Linked DNA regions of Rhodopirellula baltica SH 1. The protein of the gene in region 1 interacts with the protein of each later gene in a pairwise test. Links are inferred from orthologs where the notes say so. Each region holds a gene or a part of one and is shown on either strand. Other genes may lie near its edges.

Evidence for each region.
Region 2: the proteins of pepT (region 1) and tpiA interact in binary tests that used the Escherichia coli proteins (3 or more experiments, as listed by UniProt). The link is inferred for Rhodopirellula baltica SH 1 from one-to-one orthologs.

Annotation. Positions count from the first base shown.
Region 1 is NC_005027.1:3,946,234-3,950,171, forward strand. What follows is about bases 480-3,437. They hold pepT (peptidase T), read right to left. Parts: upstream 2,599-3,437; coding sequence 1,360-2,598; downstream 480-1,359. Other genes in these bases: RB_RS15015 (esterase/lipase family protein), read left to right, coding at 480-1,337; RB_RS15025 (DUF3299 domain-containing protein), read right to left, coding at 2,595-3,227; RB_RS15030 (DUF4190 domain-containing protein), read right to left, coding at 3,362-3,437. Outside these bases: RB_RS15010 (trypsin-like peptidase domain-containing protein), read left to right, coding at 1-237; more of RB_RS15015, read left to right, coding at 351-479; more of RB_RS15030, read right to left, coding at 3,438-3,938. UniProt on the Escherichia coli protein: Cleaves the N-terminal amino acid of tripeptides.
Region 2 is NC_005027.1:3,765,198-3,768,685, reverse strand. The notes cover bases 1-2,998. They hold tpiA (triose-phosphate isomerase), read left to right. Parts: upstream 1-1,116; coding sequence 1,117-1,881; downstream 1,882-2,998. Other genes in these bases: RB_RS14455 (YicC/YloC family endoribonuclease), read left to right, coding at 2,572-2,998; secG (preprotein translocase subunit SecG), read left to right, coding at 1,934-2,497; aroF (3-deoxy-7-phosphoheptulonate synthase), read left to right, coding at 53-1,120. Outside these bases: more of RB_RS14455, read left to right, coding at 2,999-3,488. UniProt on the Escherichia coli protein: Involved in the gluconeogenesis. Catalyzes stereospecifically the conversion of dihydroxyacetone phosphate (DHAP) to D-glyceraldehyde-3-phosphate (G3P).

The DNA.
Region 1 (3,938 bases):
TCGACCGTGAATGTCTTCTCCGGCGTTGCGATCTCGAATGAGACCGAGCCGCCCGCCGTTCGCTTACGAAAAGACGGACCACCCCGGCTTCTTCGGGTCCTCATTCCGAGCCCTCCCAATTCGGAGTTGCCGTTTTGGGCCGAAACACTCCGGCGAATTGGCTGCCCGCTGCAAACCACACTCACGCTCAACCGTGACCTGTGCCTTCAATGGACTCGATCCCTCTTGGCGATGTGATTCGCGAAAGAAAATCCATCTTTCGCGCAAAAAGCTTTGGCGTTGGTCTCTAGTTGAATATCTCCCCAATCTGAAGACACGCCAAACACCTCGCCTTCTCGCAGCGTCGAAACATGAACTTCACCCGATTGAACGGCCGTCGTTTCAAAGCCATTCGGCGATTTGCTTTGATCGCCGCTGTTACACTGTCTCCCGCTTGGGGCATTCACACTTGGTGGGGAACTTCCGAGAACACGACCATGGCTCAGAACATCAACGTTCCCCTGCCCACTTTCGGCGGGGCTCAATTGTGGACCGATCACGACCATCGTGCCGGTTACCGCATTCAGCAAAACGCGGTGACCAAACACTGGCGACTGCTCGATCCCAACAACGTTCGACGAGCATGGGGGAGTCGTGCCGACGTCGACGAAGCACTCAATCAACTGCAACCTGACATCGCCCCGCCATGCGATCGGCCAGTCGTCGTCCTGCTGCACGGTTTGATGCGAACGGACAATTGCATGAAATCGTTGGAAACCAAACTCCACGCCGAAGGTTACGAACAAACGATTCGGTTTGGATACGCTAGCACGCGTGACTCGCTAGCTGAATCAGCCGCCGCACTTCGGGACGTCCTCGAGAACCAGTCTTCTGACGCCGAGTTTGCCTTCGTCGGTCATAGCATGGGCAACATCGTCACTCGGCATCTGATCGGTGACCTGCAAGCCGATGGCGACCCGAAAAACCTGCTGCCGCGATTGAAATCGATGGTCATGCTTGGACCACCCAACCAAGGCGCCGCAATCGCACGGCGACTCGCCCCCACCGGTGTGTTTGGTTTGGTTGCCGGCCCCGGTGCGATGGAATTGGGGACTCGTTGGTCCAATGTGGAATCACACCTGGCCACACCCCCGTTCCCGTTCGCAATCGTTGCCGGAAAGGTCGCGACACCGATCGCGAATCCTTTGGTGGATGGCGACGGTGACTTTGTCGTCAGCCTCGAGGAAGCCCAACTGGAAGGAGCGGAAACGGTTCATCAAGTTCCCGTGCTGCACTCATTCCTGATGGAAGAACCCGACGTGCAAGAATGGACGATCGAGTTTCTCAACACTCACTGAATTTGAGCGGCAACCGGCCGATTCAGACTCGCTTCTCGCTCCAGAGTTTCAACAACTCAACCAAATGATTCGCAGAGATGACCATCTCATCCAGGCTCGCGAATTCTAGAACGCTGTGAATGTTGTGTTGACCGCTGGACAAGTTCGGCGTCGGCAGTCCTTTCTCGGTCAACTGACTCCCATCAGTGCCACCTCGAACAATTGCGGTTTGACAAGGCAGCCCCAAATTCTCAAACGCCTGTTCGGCCAACGAAACTGACTCGGGCAGCTTCGCCAATCCATCTGCCAAATTCCGATACTGGCGTCGAACCTCACACTGCAATTTCATTCCCGGCCACGCCGCGGTGGCTTGCTCAGCCAACTCGCGAACTTTGTCTGCATAAACTGACAACTGTTCGCTGTCGAAGGATCGCAAGATCAGTTCCACGCGAGTCTGCCCCACGCCGCCGACGATATCGTGCAGATGGATGAAACCGTCTCGACCGTCAGTGGTTTCAGGCGTCTCGTAATCACGGGGCAACGAAGCGGCAAAATCGGACGCAGCCCGCAACGAGTTGACCATCCGGTCCTTCGCGATCGCCGGGTGAATGTTGTGACCGCGAAAAATCAGCGTCATCGCGTCGGCCGAAAACGTTTCGACGTCAATGATGCCTTGGCCGCCGCCGTCGATGGTATACGCCACCGTCGCATCAAGCTTTTGCAAATCCAATTTATCCGTGCCGTGTCCGATCTCCTCGTCGCAAGTCATCACGATGCGAACCGGACCGTGCGGAAGATGGGGATTCTCAACCAATGTTTCGGCGAGTTCCATGATGATTGCGACGCCGGCTTTGTCATCGCCACCCAACAACGTCGAGCCATCGGTGGTGACGAGAGTGTGCCCAATCATCTTTTCGAGATCAGGACACCCCGAGACGGTGATCGCGTTGCCGCTGGGAAGCGGGATGTCACCGCCGCTGTACGATTCAACGACTTGCGGATCGATCGACTCGCTGGGTGCTTCCGGCGACGTGTCCATGTGAGCCACCAAAGCCACGGTCGGCGCGGTGCCGTCGATCGTTGACGGGACCGTTGCCGTTACAACCGCGTGCTCGTCCAAAACCACATCGGTCAGTCCCATCTGAGTCAACTCATCCGCCAACATCTTCCCCAATTCACGCTGGCTTTCGGTGCTGGGGTAGGCTTGGGACTGCGGATCAGCGGCGGTGTTGATTCGAACGTAGCGAAGAAAGCGTTGCAGCAAACGGTCTGGGTTGATCATCGGACGCGAAGTCCCTCTATTCGAAACACGGCCATGTGAGATGCCCCATCAGGGCCTTTGCCACCGGGGTATCGATACTTCTCAGTATCCAAGACAAACTTGCCTTCCACCATGATGGGTCGTGGCACAAAATCCGTCGTTCGCCCCGGCTGCATCTCAATCATCACACAATCGAACAATGCCGCACCGGGCCCGAAACAGCACTCCTGGTTGTCTCGCACCAAGACGAATTTGTCGATATCGGTTTCTTTGTACAACGTGCTTGGCAACATGTATCCTCGCAAACGCACGTTGCGACCATTCAAGAACTTCAGCTCTTTGGTCAGCTTCTCCTCGTCGAACACCTCGCCTTTTTCGATATCAAACGTCAAATCATCGAACGTGATGTCGCCCTTGGCCAAATCCGCCTGGCTGCTCTTGCGGATCTCAACCTTCTCACGCCCGGCAGCTTCCCCTCGCATCGCCGCCCGACGTTGTTCGATGATCGATCGAGCCGTCGCGGTGCGTTCCTTCTGCGTCTGGGAATCGTCCGCAAAGCAAAGAGCAGGGAGCATGGCCCCAACGGCCAGGCATCCAGCCATCGCCATCAAAGGAATTCGACAATTCAATAGCATCTGACGAGCATCCATCGTTCGTGGAAGAAAATTGCTGTACCGGTCGCCTGCAACGCAATGCACCCATCGTACCAATGTCTGACGGGGGACCCACAACCTCAAAACGCAATCGAACGCGAACGTGCCAGCATCCGGCCGATCAGTGCGCGTTATTTGTACAGATCAACTCGCATTTTGTAGAACATCGCGTTCTCAAAATCCTCTTTGCTCTGAGGCACACGATTGACCTTGAACGTTCCTGCCAACTTGCGTTTGGTCAGCCCAGCACGGACTGATTCGCCCGGTGGCAACGTCACCTCAATCATGTCGCTGCTGCGCGGATCCCCGCCAAAACAACATGTCCCAAGGTCGGGAACCAACACAAACTGACGAAGCATGCCGCTTCCGCTGCTGGGGTGGATGTACCCCTTCAAAAAGATGTCTTCGCCATCAATTTTCAAAGCATCGGGCGTGGGCAGGTCAGGACCATTCGGCTCCGACTGCAGCTTGTAAAACGCCACGCGTTCATACCCCTCAGGAACTTCCGTCAGATACGTGTAGGTGTGAAACCCGATGCCACCCAAAAAAAGCACGGCACAACCGACCACACCAACCTTCGCAACGCCCGAACCGCTGTATTCGTCCGGAAAACGACTGATCGCTCGCAACGCGATCACGCCCGCCAAAATTCCGGGGACGGTCAGGATCAGCATCGGCGAGAACGTCGGCATCAATCCGGGCAACGAC
Region 2 (3,488 bases), 180 kb from region 1 along the record:
TCTCTTTTAGCAGTCTGCCTCCCCACCCACCGGCCATTTCGCGGATTCTGACGTGATATTGATTCTGAAAAACGGCGCGACCGACGATCAGATCGACCATGTGCTCCAAAAGGTCGAGTCGATGGGGTTCCAGACGCACCTCAGCCGCGGGACGTTTCGCACGATCATCGGCATGATTGGTGACGAGAGTCTCACCACCGAACAACAGCTTCAATCGATCCCCGGCGTGCATCAAGTCGTTCCCGTTTTGCCCCCTTACAAATTGGCCTCCCGAGAAGCTCACCCTGAATCCAGCGTCATCGACGTGTCGGGTGTGGAGATCGGTGGAGGCAACCTGGCCATGATCGCTGGGCCGTGCAGCGTCGAAGATCGCGACCGGATGATGCGGATCGGCGAGAGCGTCGTCAAATCAGGAGCCAACCTTTTTCGCGGTGGAGCTTACAAGCCGCGAACCAGCCCCTACGCGTTTCAAGGTTTAGGCGAAGCCGGCCTGAAGATCCTGCGGGAAGTCGGCGATGCGTTTGGTGTGCCGGTTGTGACCGAGATCACCGACCCACGAAATGTGGAGTTGGTGGCGGAGTATTCCGACATGCTGCAGGTCGGTGCTCGCAACATGCAGAACTTTGTGTTGCTGACCGAGGTCGGCAAAACCAAACGCCCCGTCCTGCTCAAACGTGGGATGGCGGCGACGATTCAAGACTTGCTGATGAGCGCCGAGTACGTGCTCTCACAAGGCAACCCTGACGTGGTGCTCTGCGAACGCGGCATCAAGAGTTTCGATCCATCGACTCGGAACCTTTACGACGTCGCTGCTGTGCCGGCTGTCCAAGGTTTGACGCATTTGCCGATCATTGTTGATCCGTCGCACGCCACGGGCCGGCCGGATTTGATTCCGCCGTGTGCGTTGGCCGGATTAGCCGCGGGTGCGGATGGCGTGCACATCGAAGTCCATGATTGTCCCGAAGAAGCCAAAAGCGACGGGGCTCAAGCCTTGTTGCCCGAACAATACAACGAGATCGTTCAGAAGATGGCCGCGATGGCTGAACTACTGGGCAAAACGATCTCACCTCTTCCGAACTCAACCACTAAACACACCCCGCCAACCGAGGCCCTCGCGTGAGTCGTCGCATTCTGATTGCTGGTAACTGGAAAATGAACATGCGTGCCGAGTCCGGCGCGTCGCTTGCCAAAGGCATTGTCGACGCGGTTGGCAAGTCGCCCGCTGTCGAAGTCGTTTTGTGCCCCCCGTCGGTTTACCTGAGTGGCGTGGCGGACGCGGTCGTTGGGACTCCCGTGGAATTGGGGGCACAGAACCTGTACGCCGCCGAAGACGGTGCCTTCACCGGTGAAGTCAACGCGTCGATGTTGACCGACGTCGGTTGTCGATTTGTGATTCTGGGGCACAGCGAGCGTCGCCAATTGATGGGCGAAACGGACGCTTGTGTCGCGAAAAAGCTGCACGCCGCGTTGGCTGGCAACTTGGTTCCGATCGTTTGCGTGGGCGAAACCCTCGAACAACGCGAAGCGGACGACACCGAATCGGTCATCGAAACGCAAATTCGCGGGTCGCTGGAAGGTTTGGACGAAGCTCGCGCCGCGAATATTGTCATCGCCTACGAGCCCGTTTGGGCGATCGGGACTGGCAAAACTGCTAGCAAAGAGCAAGCTGAAGCGGTTCACGCCTTCATTCGTGAGCTTTTGGGAAAAATGTTCTCGACCGAAGTCGCCGAACAAATCCGAATTCAGTACGGTGGCAGTGTGAAACCGGGCAACGCAGAAGAATTGTTGTCCCAACCTAATATCGACGGGGCTCTCGTCGGCGGGTCAAGCTTGAAAGTGGATGATTTCGCTGGAATCATCAAAGCGGCTCCCTCCGCCTGATCTGACTTCGTATTCGTTCCCACAACCTTTCCATTTCAACGGACTGTTCGCCGTGAGTGTCGCTTTCGATTCTTTGCTCCAACCCGCGTCGTTGGTCAATCAACTGATTCCCGCCCTGCCCTTGGCCTCGTTCATGAGCGTCGTGCTGGGTTGGTTGATGGCGTTTTTGTCGGTGTTCTTGATCTTGCTGATCTTGATCCAACGCGGCAAAGGCGGTGGATTGACTGGAGCCCTGGGGGGACCCGGTGGTCAGTCCGCGTTTGGCAGCAAGGCTGGTGACACATTTACCGCAATCACCGTCGGCACCGCCGCCGTGTGGGCACTGGTTTGTGCGTTCGCCATGTATCAATTGGGAGCTCACACTCCCGCCGTCGCCGACACCAGTGATTCGCAAATTCAGTCGGGACCTGGCGATGACGTCGAAGACATCACCAGCGGATTGGTTGTTCCGACGGGGGCTGATCGCGATGAAGCCAGCGATCTGGAAGCTGCCATTGATTCATTTGGTTCGTTGTCCTCGGGCGATTCCGATGCAGCTGAATCGGCCGAAGAAGCTGAACCAGAAGCGGCTGAAACGACCGAAGCTGAAACCACTTCGGATGAGGAAACTCCGTGACGCAGGCGTCTCTTCGCACGCAAGTAAATTCCTCTTCACCGCACGGCGGGTCGCCCTACCCTTCGCTGCGCAGCATGACCGGCCAGGGCCGGGGCGAAACCTCCACTGCCGCCGGTTCGGTCGTCACTGAGATTCGCTCGGTCAACAATCGTGGGCTGAAGATCATTCTCCGTACCAGTGATTCGGTTTCGGAGTTTGAGCCCAAAATGGAGGCATTGGTCCGTCAGCATTTGCATCGTGGCAGCGTCACGGTGCAGGTGCGGTTCACGCCGCCACCCGGAGCTGATCTGCCTCGCATCAATGCCGATGTGGTGCGTTCGTACGCCGAACAACTGGCGCAAGTCGCTGATTCTTTGGCGATGGGTGATGCCGTCACCTCAACCAACATTGATTTGGCTCACCTGATGCAGATGCCAGGTGTGCTGGAATCGCCTTCTGCCGGATCGCAGAACCGATCGTCCGATGAGCAAGCTTTGGCGGCCAAGTGGTCACTGGTTCAGGAAAGCATTGAATCGGCACTGGATCGGTTCAAGCAGATGCGATCGGATGAAGCCATCGCGATGGCCGAATCGATCGAGCAAGACATGACGCTGATTCAGGCTCGCTGCGAGGAAATCGCCAAACGCAGTCCTCAGGTTGTGGCTCGATACCAAGAGCGTTTGCGAGAACGCATCGAAAAGGCATTGTCTGAGAACGGATTGTCGGTGGGCGACCCGGTGGATTTGATCCGAGAAGTCCAACTTTTCGCGGACCGATCCGATATCAGCGAAGAACTAACGCGGTTGGGAAGTCATTTGGGACTGATGAGAGGCGTTTTGGCTGGCGACTCGGCGGAGACGGCTTCTAGCGAATCGGGCAGTCGCGGGGAAGCGGTCGGGCGAAAGCTTGATTTCATTATTCAGGAGCTCAATCGCGAAACCAACACCATCGGCAGCAAAGCCGGCGACGCGGAAATTGCTGAGCACGTGGTGGAGATCAAGTGCGCGATCGA